2 regions of the Blautia sp. 1033sp1_1033st1_G9_1033SCRN_220408 genome follow, and region 1 is predicted to be linked to the other one. Evidence: riboswitches for the same ligand, from Rfam matches in the RefSeq annotation. Region 1 holds a riboswitch; the other holds the start of a gene.
The links. A riboswitch is a leader RNA that binds a small molecule or an ion and turns the genes downstream of it on or off. The one in region 1 is predicted to bind thiamine pyrophosphate.
Positions count from the first base shown of each region.

Region 1 (5,984 bases):
TCATCAAAAAGGATGCCAGATGCTTTTCCATAATCCAACTCTTCTCCTTTTTTCAAACAGCCTCGCACTTTTGCAATAGCTTCCAGGATCTCCACATCCCTTTCTTCTTCCGGTACATCATATCTTTTATGAATAGCTCCCGGATAATACTCTCTTAAAAAACCGATCAGTTCCAGGGAAAGCTCTTCCATATTCAGAATATCATCTTTAATAGATCCTACAAATGCCAGTTTTTTTCCTGTATCCGGATCCTCAAATTTGGGCCAGAGGATCCCCGGCGTATCCAGTAGCTCTACACCTTTATTCAGACGGATCCACTGCTTCCCCTTTGTTACACCTGGCTTATTGCCGGTCTTTGCACAAGCTTTGCCTGCAAAGGTATTAATAAAGGTGGATTTGCCCACATTTGGGATGCCTGCTACCATGGCACGGATCGGGCGGTTCTTGATCCCGCGCCTTCTGTCCCTTTCGATCTTTTCCTTGCAGGCTTCCTGGATCACAGCCTGAATAGCCTTGATCCCTGCCCCATTTCTGGAATCCACCTTTACCACGTGAAAGCCTTTTTCCTGAAAATATTCCTTCCATCTTTCATTCTGCCTGTCGTCTGCCAGATCTGCTTTATTCAAAAGGATCAGTCTGGCTTTGTTCATTCCCAACTGGTCAATATCCGGATTTCTGCTAGAAAGAGGCACTCTTGCATCCACCAGTTCAATGATCAGGTCGATCAGACGGATATCCTCCTGCATCTGCCTTTTTGCCTTGGTCATATGACCAGGATACCAGTTAATATTGATTCTGTTTTCACGATTATCCATTCTTGTCACTTCCATTCATTTTAGTCTTCAAAATCACTTAAATAAGTCCTCAAAATCATTCAAATACGCTTGCAAAATCACTTAAATAAGCTTGCAAAATCATTCAAAAAAGCCTATGGATTTCACAGGGAAAAGTTTAAACCACAGCTTGCCGGTAATATATTTCTTATTTACCTTCCCGATACTGCCATACCGGCTGTCCTCACTGTTATTCCTGTTATCACCAAGCACAAAATATTCTCCTGATTCCAGTGTTACCGGACTGGATGCCATCCCCGGATTACTGATCACAGGAAAATCCCTGCCCTCTTTGTAAGTCTCTCCATTGATCAGGATCTGTCCATCCACGATCTGCACAGTCTCTCCCGGAAGCCCGATCACCCTGCGGATATGCAATGCTGCATCATCACTGGCGTTTGTACGGAAAACGATCACATCTCCTCTTTTAGGGGAAGATACACGATAAATCACCCGGTTCATAAAATATCTGTCTCCTACAGAGATGGTGGGCTCCATGGAACTTTCCTGCATAGTCACAGACTGAAACATGGCGATCCCTACCAGTGCTGCAAAAGCCAGCGTTACAATAATTTCAAAAACCAGGCGCAATACACCCCGGACCTTCTTATCTTCCAGTTTTTCTTTCGCTTCTGCTATAGATTTATTCTCTCTCCAGGTAGCCCGCCAGTTCTCCCATTGCTCCCTGGATCGTTTCTTTCTTCTATTTTTTAACATATTATTCAAATGCTCCTGTTTTTCGATTAGCTGTTACAGTATAACACACTTTAAACTGTAGAAGCAAGGAATCCGCCAAAATATATAAACCCATAAAATAAATCCACATGATCTCCACAAAATATGTAAGGCCATAAAAATAACTGCCTCCGGAAATCAATCCGACGGCAGTCATTCTCATAATCAGGTATGGATTATTTAATACGCTCTTTAACCTTAGCAGCCTTACCTACACGGTCTCTTAAGTAGTTAAGTTTTGCACGACGTACTTTACCGTGGCGAATAACTTCTACACTCTTTACGTGTGGGGAATGAAGCGGCCATGTCTTCTCAACGCCAACACCATTGGAGCTCTTTCTTACTGTGAAAGTTGCTCTTGTGCTTCCGCCCTGTTTCTTTAATACTGTTCCCTCGAAAACCTGGATTCTCTCACGGTTTCCCTCTTTGATCAGTGCGTGTACTCTTACAGTATCACCTACATTGAACTGAGGAACATCTGCTTTTAACTGTTCTGCTTCGATGTTTTTAATAATGTCGTTCATGTTCTTTCTCCTATTCTTCTATTGGATGTTCTTAATACACATGAGGTAACAGAGGACCATCTTTTTTCACAACATGATTGATTATACTATAGAACTCCTGCCATTGCAAGAGTTTTTTCTATGGTTTCACTATTATAATAAGCCGCCGGACAAGGGTTCCGACGGCTGTTATGGATTTGGATAGATTCAATATCATTATTTATTTATGCGTTCTGCTCTCCCGGTACAGTCACCATCTTACGAACCTGAACCAGTGCTTTTGAAACAGCCGGAATAGAGATCAGGATCAGTGTTATAACTCCCTCAGCAAGAATGTAGCTATAGTTGTAAACGATAGGATATATAGCAGATAATGACTTAGGATAATTCTCAGGCATGTAGCTCATCCAGTACAGATATCCGCCCAGAACATGAAATACACCTCTGGCAAGAATCGCTGCCACATATGCTTTCTGCAAACCGTATTTCTTTGATTTTGAGAAAAAGCCTGCAATACCCATAGCGCCAAATGCCAGGATATAATCACAGCATACCTGGAAAAAGCTAAGTACATATGGCTCCTGCAGGAACTGAAAGATACCATAAACAAGACCTGTCAGAATACCGATCTTAGGTCCGTACCAATATCCAATGAGTACGATAAAAAGCATGCTGCATAAGGTTACAGAGCCACCAAATGGCAGAGAAAATACCTTAAGGTAAGATGTGGCATAAGCAAGGGCAAGTGCCACTGCACAGGTTACAAGCTGCTGTGTAGTCAGCTTTCCTGAAGAGCTTTTCTTATGGAAAAGCACAGCTGCGATCACCACCAGGATCACCATGGCAGCAATACTTGTTACATAGCCGGCAGTGGTCAGCCCACCATCAGCAGTTACTAGAAAATCCATCATTTGTTTTCCTCCTTACGTTGGCATTATCCAAATCAAGTTAAAAGGTCGAAGCCTCCGGTCACCGGAAGAATGTCCTCCCTGGTGATTGCTTCCTCTCAGCCTGCGCCTGCAAGCTCCCTTGGTTCGTTCTACAGTATAGCACACCCCTTCACTTCACACAACACAATTTTCATCCTCTATAAAAGACCGTAAACGATAAATTTCCTCTCATATCATATATTTTCCTCTCATATCAGATTTTACTTTACCTCTGAATTGTGATATTCTATTTGCTGAAAAAACAATTATATACGGTAACTGTAAGAATACTGAACAGTTACACCATATATCATCGGATAAGGAGCGAGTAAAATGTCTTTAAAAATAGGAAGAAATGATCCCTGCTGGTGCGGAAGCGGAAAAAAATACAAAAAGTGCCACGAAGCATTTGACGAAAAGCTGGAACAAATGAAACAAAAAGGCTATCCGGTACTTGACCACAACCTGATCAAAACCCCGGAGCAGATTGAGAAGATCAAAGAAAGTTGTAAGATCAATATTGCCGTGCTGGATTATGTGGCTGAGCACATCCGTCCAGGCATTACTACCCAGGAGATCGATGACTGGGTACATGAAGAGACCATCCGCCATGGCGGGATCCCTGCCCCGCTGAATTATGAAGGCTATCCAAAGAGTGTATGCACCTCCATTGACCAGGTGGTTTGCCACGGAATCCCATCCACAGATGTGGTCCTGAAAGAAGGAGATATTATCAATGTAGATGTTTCCACCATTTATAATGGATATTTTTCTGATTCCTCACGTATGTTCTGTATCGGAAATGTAAGCCCGGAAAAAGAAAAGCTGGTAAAGGTTGTAAAAGAATGTGTAGAGATCGGCATTTCACAGGTAAAGCCCTGGACACCGATTGGAAATATGGGGCACGCCGTTCACCAGCATGCGCTTGAAAATGGATACTCAGTCGTAAAAGAAATCGGCGGCCATGGCATAGGGCTGGAATTCCATGAGGATCCATGGGTAAGCTACACCTCTGAAGAAGGAAGCGGTGTACTGATGGTTCCAGGCATGATGTTTACCATTGAGCCAATGGTAAATATGGGATCTGATGAAGTTTATACCGATGAGATGGATGACTGGACAGTGCGCACCTGTGACGGGCAGCCTTCTGCCCAGTGGGAAGTCACCGTGCTGGTAACAGAAAACGGATGCGAGGTGATCTGCTGGTGATGAACCATAAGATTCAATGTTTGATCACATCTGTTGATGAATTTAAGGATCCAAAGTTATTTCAAAAAGGACTGGCACTGCTTCCGGATTTCGGTTTCTGGAGGGAACGGAAAGAATCCATTTCCCGGCTGCGCCGCCAGGAAAGCCGTCTGGAAAGCCTTGTGGCAGGGCTTATGCTCCGTACTCTTCTTCTGGAAAACAGTCTTCCATTGGAGGCTCTTTCTGTTTCCGAAAAGGGTAAGCCGTTCCTGAAAAATCATGATTTTCATTTTAATCTTTCCCACAGCAATGGGTATGTAGTCTGTGCTTTTGGCTCTGTCCCCTGTGGGATCGATATCCAGAAAGAAAAAGAAGACCGTTCCAATATCGCCCGTATTTTCTTTACTGAATCTGAATATGCCCTTGTACAGAAATATGGTGTTTCCATGTTTACACGGATCTGGGCACTAAAGGAAAGCTATGTAAAATATAAAGGGGAGGGTTTATCCCTCCCCCTGAAATCCTTTCAGGTTTATCCCGGTTCTTATGACATCCTTTCTGATGGTTCTGAATGGGGCCGGCTTTCCACTTGTATTTCTACTATATATTCTACAGACAGAACCTGCCAAGCCCGGGAATTTGCATTTAATGATTACCGGATCGCTGTATGCTCTGCACTTGCCACAGAGCCTAATATTTGCCGGCTTTCTACGGAATCACTCTTGCGCATTATCTGATGAAGCCTGATCTGTAGTCATAATGTTGCTCAGCTCATCAATCATCTCGTCGTCCTTCAAACGGAACTTAACTTCTACACGGCGGGAAGCATCCTTGTCTACATTGCCATCCGCATCCAGGATAGGATTCGCCATAGAATGACCGTTGACTGTAAGATAATCCTGCAGATCAATTGTCTGATCAGATGTAAGAAATTCTCCCTGGATTTCCAGCAGATACTGGGCAACTGCCAGGGATCTGCGCTGAGAAAGCTCCAGGTTATAAGCATAATCTCCATCTGTATCAGTATAACCATCAATAATGATCTCTGCCAGATAAGACTTGTAGCTGTCTTCCAGAAGCACCTTGCAGTAAATCGGCAGAACACTGCGAAGGGCTGTTTTTCCCTCTTCAGTAAGCTCTGCATCATCATAAGCAAAAAGAACGCTGGCATCCAGTGTCAATGCTCCTGTCTGGGAATCAATATTTACATTCAGGTTATTCTTGGCAAATTCCTGCTGCAGGGACTCAACAACTTCTGCCTTTACACCGATGATATTATCGATCTTGGCCTGCTGGGTGCTGATCAGCTGGGTTTTCTCATCCAGATCCACCTGCTGCTGTGCCAGGGCTGCTTCCTGTTCCTTAAGCTTCTGTGCCTGCTCTGCCAGCTGCTGTGCCAGGGCAGACAGCTTCTCATCCTGTGTCTTCAGCTTTGCATCCTGATCGTCCAGGGTATTCTGCTGTGCAGTGATCTCAGCAATATAATTGGCCTGCATCTCATTCTTCTCTTGCTGCTCTTTAATACTCTCGTCATAACTCTTCTGCGCCTGGAAAAGGGTTACGCACATAATCAGTACGAAGAGAAGCAATACACCACACATCATATCGGAATAGGAGCGCCAGATATTAAAGCTTCCATCCTCTGATTTTCTTTTCTTGTGCATGATTCTCTCCTTTATTTAAATAAACCAAATTTTCCTTTCTGTGCTCCTTTGGAAAGCTCTTTGATATTCCTGGAAATCTCCTCCAGAACTGCCTGCTGGTCTGCAGCCTGCTGCTCCATCAGCTTCTCCATT
Region 1 is NZ_JBFKZO010000002.1:161,939-167,922, forward strand. It holds gene ylqF (ribosome biogenesis GTPase YlqF) at 1-794, opposite strand, end outside; gene lepB (signal peptidase I) at 915-1,550, opposite strand; gene rplS (50S ribosomal protein L19) at 1,745-2,092, opposite strand; gene AB5916_RS02500 (energy-coupled thiamine transporter ThiT) at 2,296-2,982, opposite strand; TPP riboswitch at 2,975-3,112, opposite strand; gene AB5916_RS02505 (methionyl aminopeptidase) at 3,334-4,209, shown strand; gene AB5916_RS02510 (4'-phosphopantetheinyl transferase superfamily protein) at 4,188-4,925, shown strand; gene AB5916_RS02515 (OmpA family protein) at 4,905-5,852, opposite strand; gene AB5916_RS02520 (MotA/TolQ/ExbB proton channel family protein) at 5,864-5,984, opposite strand, start outside.

Region 2 (5,984 bases), on a different contig from region 1:
TAAATTTTCAGACACGCTCCAGGTCACTTTAAAGAAAATCACCAGGATCTTCTTAAACAAGAGGGAGACGGCAATCATCTTAACCGTCTCCCCGTTTGCTTAACGGCCATTCCCTGTATATCCAGGAAAATGTCCCTGTATTTTGTTCAAAGGATTATTCATCCATGGATGCGTAAACACCATCTTTGATCACATATGCTTTTGGTGCTTTATCGCATTCGCCATCCTCTGTCCATTTTGCTTCTCCTGTAAGACCATCAATTGTGATGTTCAGCATGGACTCAGACATTGCTGCACTGATATCCTCATTGGACATATCCGGTGTGATACTTGCATCATCTGCTGCTGCCTTCATAGCATAGATCACATCATATGCATCAGCTGCGAACTGGTTCGGAACCTCACCGTTATTAGCATCACCATATGCTTTTACAAAGTTCTTGGTAGCCTCATCCTCACCTGTAGCAGCGAAAGGTGTCAGAAGCATAACGCCCTCTGCAAGGGATGTATCAAAGTTCTCAACATTCAGGATACCGTCCATACCGTCAACTCCGAAGAATTTGATATCAAGACCGATATCGCTTGCCTGCTGAAGAATCAGTGCATTGTCAGAGTAATAATTAGGAAGGAACAGAAGCTCTGCACCGCTCTTCTTAATGCTCTGAAGCTGTGCTGAGAAGTCCTGATTACTATCTGTGGTGTATTTCTGATCATCTACAAGCTCAAGACCGTATTCATCACAAGCTTCAACAAATGCATCGTGAACACCTACATTGTAATCTGCTGCTGAATCATACAGTGTAGCTACCTTTGTAGCAAGACCTTTCTCAGAAATGTACTCTGCTGATTTGGTACCCTGCATAGGATCGGTAAAGCACATACGGAATTCATTGTCGCCTCCCTCAATACTCTCTACTGCTGTAGCAGAAGGTGTAAACAGGAATGTGCTGTCAGCTGCTTCACTGGCAACAGCGATACAAGCACCGGATGTAACTGTTCCGCAAAGCATCTGCATACCCTTGTCAAGAAGATCATCATATGCATGGATGGCTTTATCAGGATCACCCTGATCATCACCTGCGTCCAGGATCTCTACCTTATATCCATTGAATCCACCATTCTCATTGATCTCATCCGCTGCGATCTTAGCTGCGTTGTAAACACCGGTACCATACTGTGCGTAATCACCGGTCATAGGTCCGATCACACCAATCTTAAAAGTCTCCTCGTCATCTGCAAATACAGATACAGGTGCAATGGATGTAACTGCCATCGCTGCAGCTGCTGTGATACTGAGTACTTTTTTCAGATTTCTCATAATAAAATCTCCTCCTTAGATTTTAAGGAAGAAGCCAGCGGGAAAACCGGATCATGTATATCTCATATATAGTCAAAAAGCCCACTGGTCCATCCAGCCGGCTTTGGCTCCCTAATGACTTTTCCTCTTTACTACTTCAATGTAGTAATTATAGCATCACATTATTTTGATTGCAAGTGATATTTTATACAAAAATCAAAAGAATCCAGGGAAATTATTTTCCCTGGATTCCAGAATTGATACTACTTATGCGATTGCAGCTTTTGCAACTTCAGCTAATGCTTTGAAGCCTTCAGCATCATTAACAGCCAGATCTGCAAGCATCTTTCTGTTGATGTCAACATTAGCAACCTTCAGGCCATGCATCATCTTGCTGTAGGATAATCCGTTCATTCTTGCTGCAGCGTTGATACGAGCGATCCACAGACTTCTGAACTGACGTTTTTTCTGTTTTCTTCCTGCATAAGAGCTTGTAAGTGCTCTCATTACAGACTGTTTTGCAATTCTATACTGTTTGGAACGGGCTCCTCTGTAGCCTTTTGCCAGTTTTAATACACGGTTATGTTTCTTCTTTGCGTTTAATCCGCCTTTAATTCTTGCCATCTCTTATTTTCCTCCTGTTCGTCGTCTTCTATCTGTATCTTATAAATATGGTAATGCTTTCTTCATGCTCTTAACATTTGTAGAATCAACAACAGTAGATTTTCTCAGATTTCTTTTTCTCTTCTGAGATTTTTTGGTTAAGATATGACTCTTGTAAGCTTTATTTCTCATTAATTTTCCTGTACCTGTCTTTTTGAAGCGCTTTGCTGCTGCTCTACATGTTTTAATTTTTGGCATTATAGTTTCCTCCTTAATTTTCGTATTATGAACTGCCCTGCGGCATAAATGCTGCTGAATTTATTTTTTCTGAGCTAAGAACATGGTCATGCTTCTGCCTTCCACTTTAGGTGCTTTCTCCACATTAGCCACTTCTTTCAACATATCTGCGAAATCATCAAGCACATGCTTGCTGGCTGACATATGAGCCATCTCTCTTCCGCGAAATCTGAGAGTTACCTTCACCCTATCGCCCTTTGAAAGAAACTTCTTTGCTGCATTGACTTTTGTCATAAGGTCGTTTGTATCGATATTCGGTGAAAGCCGCACTTCTTTAACATCAATCGTTTTCTGTTTTTTCTTGGCTTCTTTTTCTTTTCTAGCAAGTTCGTAACGGTATTTACCGTAATCAATGATCTTGCATACCGGCGGTTTAGCCTGGGGGGCAATCTTTACCAGATCAAGCCCTGCCTCCTGAGCCTTGAACATTGCTTCCTTTGCGGACATAATACCGAGCTGTGCTCCGTCCGGGCCAATCAAGCGTACTTCTCTGTCCCTGATTTGTTCGTTAATCATTAAACTGCTAATTGTAGTGCACCTCCATACCTGATAGATAAATACTAAATCACCCGCCAGCTTCCCAATTTCTCTCCGGGAAACCTTCTGCCTTAAACATGAAAAAAGTGCGGACAGAATCCACACTTCACCTATTACACAAATCACATCTTTAAATATAAGCTGTGCAATATTAACCCAAGTCGCCTGACTGCGCTAAGGTGAGAGTGTAACTCTGCTTTGTTTTCTCACGTACTCAGACAGAATACCATGTTTTCCCTTAGAAGTCAAGGACTTTTTAATAATTATTTTATAATATATCAATATACTCCCCTGCCAGGGCCTTATTCATGCTGCGGACTGCACAGAATTTACCGCACATACTGCAGGTATCACTGTGGTCATCTTCCGGCTTACGACTGTCACGGATCTGCCTTGCAGTCTCAGGATCAAGGGCACATGCATACTGAGCTTCCCAATCAAGTTTCTGCCGTGCATCTGCCATACGGTCATCAATATCTCTTGCTCCCGGAATACCCTTGGCAATATCAGCTGCATGGGCTGCAATCTTGGAAGCAATGATCCCCTGCTTAACATCATCCACGTTAGGAAGAGCCAGATGCTCTGCAGGCGTTACGTAGCAAAGGAAAGCAGCTCCGCTCATAGCTGCCACTGCTCCGCCGATAGCTGCAGTAATATGGTCATATCCAGGTGCAATATCTGTTACAAGAGGTCCAAGTACATAAAAAGGAGCGCCCATACAAATGGTCTGCTGTACTTTCATATTGGCTGCCACCTGATCCAGCGGTACATGTCCAGGTCCTTCCACCATAACCTGTACATTATGCGCCCATGCACGCTTGGTCAATTCTCCAAGGCGGACAAGTTCCTCGATCTGACATACGTCGGTTGCATCTGCCAGACATCCTGGACGACAGGCATCCCCAAGGGAAATGGTAACATCATATTCCTCACAGATATCAAGAATTTCATCAAAATACTCATAAAATGGATTCTCTTCTCCTGTCATGCTCATCCATGCAAAAACCAAGCTTCCGCCACGGCTTACAATATTCATTTTTCTTTTGTGATTCCGTATCTGCTCAATAGTTTTCCTGGTAATCCCGCAGTGCAGCGTTACAAAATCCACACCGTCCTGGGCATGAAGCCTTACCACATCAATAAAATCCTTGGCTGTCAAAGTCGCCAGATCCCTTTGGTAATGGATCACGCTGTCATATACAGGAACAGTTCCGATCATAACAGGACATTCCTGAGTCAGTTTCTGACGGAATGGCTGAGTATTACCATGGCTTGACAGATCCATAATTGCCTCTGCCCCCAGCTTTACAGCACTCATTACCTTTTCCATCTCAATATCATAGTCTTTACAGTCGCGGGACACTCCCAGATTGACATTGATCTTTGTGCGGAGCATGCTTCCCACGCCTTCCGGATCAAGACATTTGTGATTCTTATTTGCACAGATCGCAACCTTGCCTTCCCCAACCAGCTTTCTTAATGCATCTGTTGTCATATGTTCCTTTTTTGCCACAATCTCCATTTCTTTTGTGACAATGCCTTTCCTTGCCGCGTCCATCTGTGTGGTATAATTTTTCAATCTCTTTTCCTCCATAAAAAAAGCCTCTGCCATACTAAAAGCAGAGACTACTCATCCTCTTCCCTACGTTGGCATTATCCAAATCAGGTTACGGGTCAAAACGGAATCACGTTTCCTCTCAGCCGGTTTTCACCAGCTCCCCTTTTTCATGCTCATATTATAGCGCAGCATAGATGGCTTTGCAATAATTTTACCATAATTTCCCATACATATTACATAGCAAAACGCAGACACTATCATTGTATATACAAAGATGCCCTGCATCTAATAAAAGGAGGAATGATCATGACTATTTTGAAATGTTCAGCTGCCAACTGTGTTTATAATGATGCCCATCAGTGTTCCAGAGGTGAGATCAATGTTATGGGCGAAAGCGCCCGCATTGCAGATGAAACCTGCTGTGGAAGCTTTCAGGAAAAATCTGATGCAGCAACAAATGGTATGGAATGCCACCGTGGCTGCGAAAAGATCCAGATTGAATGTAAAGCCCACAACTGCGCATACAACGACAATTGCAAATGTACAGCAGCAGCCATTGATGTAGATGGTTCCAGGGCACAGTGCTGCCATGAAACCAAATGCGGAACCTTTGCCTGTAAATGTTAAGATGTAAAGTAAAAAGGCTGCAGCACAGCAGAGAGTAATTTCCTGCTGTGTCGCAGCCCTGATATTTCACAAAAAATTGATTAACGGTTCTTAAGGAAATCCGGAATCTGGATATCCTTCTTCTGCACTGTACTGGAAGGTGTCTTCGCAGTAAATGGTGTAGCATTCATAGTAGGCATACTAAAGCTTGGCATCTTAAAAGAAGATGTTGTGCTTGTCTGTGCTGCCGGTCTTTTTGCATTAAAAGATGCATTACTGCTTCTGTTACCAAAAGGACTGGTATTCTGTGCTGCATCACTAAGGCCTGTAGCAATAACAGTGATTCTTGCATAATCAGCAACTGAATCATCATACATTGCACCAAAGATGATATTTGCATCCTCTCCTGTAAGCTCCTGTACATAGCTAGCTGCATCATTGGCATCCATAAGGGAAATATCACCGGAAATATTAATGATAACGTGTGTAGCACCTTTAATGGTAGTCTCAAGCAGAGGAGAAGAAACAGCCTGCTGTACAGCCTCCATAGCCTTATCATCGCCTCTGGCCTCACCAATACCGATGTGTGCAATACCCTTATCTGTCATAACGGTCTGTACATCTGCAAAGTCAAGATTGATCAGTGCCGGCAGATTGATCAGGTCTGTAATACCCTGAACTGCCTGCTGAAGTACTTCATCAGCTTTACGCAGTGCCTCCGGCATAGTAGTCCGACGGTCAACGATCTCCAGTAATTTATCATTCGGGATCACGATCAGTGTATCCACTGCTTTCTTCAGATTCTCAATACCTGCAAGTGCATTGTTCATACGGGTCTTTGCTTCAAAGCGGAAAGGCTTTGTAACAACACCAACGGTAAGGATACCCATCTCCTTTGCTGCTGCTGCAATAACCGGAGCAGCTCCTGTACCGGTACCGCCACCCATACCGCAGGTAACGAAAACCATATCTGCTCCTTCCATGATCTGCTTCACTTCTTCTATACTTTCCTCTGCTGCCTTCTGTCCAACCTCTGGCTGTGCACCTGCACCAAGACCTTTGGTAATCTTCTCGCCAATCTGAAGT
Region 2 is NZ_JBFKZO010000007.1:40,278-46,261, forward strand. It holds gene AB5916_RS07215 (ABC transporter substrate-binding protein) at 155-1,318, opposite strand; gene rplT (50S ribosomal protein L20) at 1,565-1,921, opposite strand; gene rpmI (50S ribosomal protein L35) at 1,961-2,158, opposite strand; gene infC (translation initiation factor IF-3) at 2,219-2,713, opposite strand; gene thiC (phosphomethylpyrimidine synthase ThiC) at 3,003-4,313, opposite strand; TPP riboswitch at 4,357-4,466, opposite strand; gene AB5916_RS07240 (DUF1540 domain-containing protein) at 4,599-4,919, shown strand; gene ftsZ (cell division protein FtsZ) at 5,000-5,984, opposite strand, start outside.
Region 2: linked by a shared signal. The riboswitch ahead of thiC (phosphomethylpyrimidine synthase ThiC) and the one ahead of AB5916_RS02500 (energy-coupled thiamine transporter ThiT) in region 1 are both predicted to bind thiamine pyrophosphate.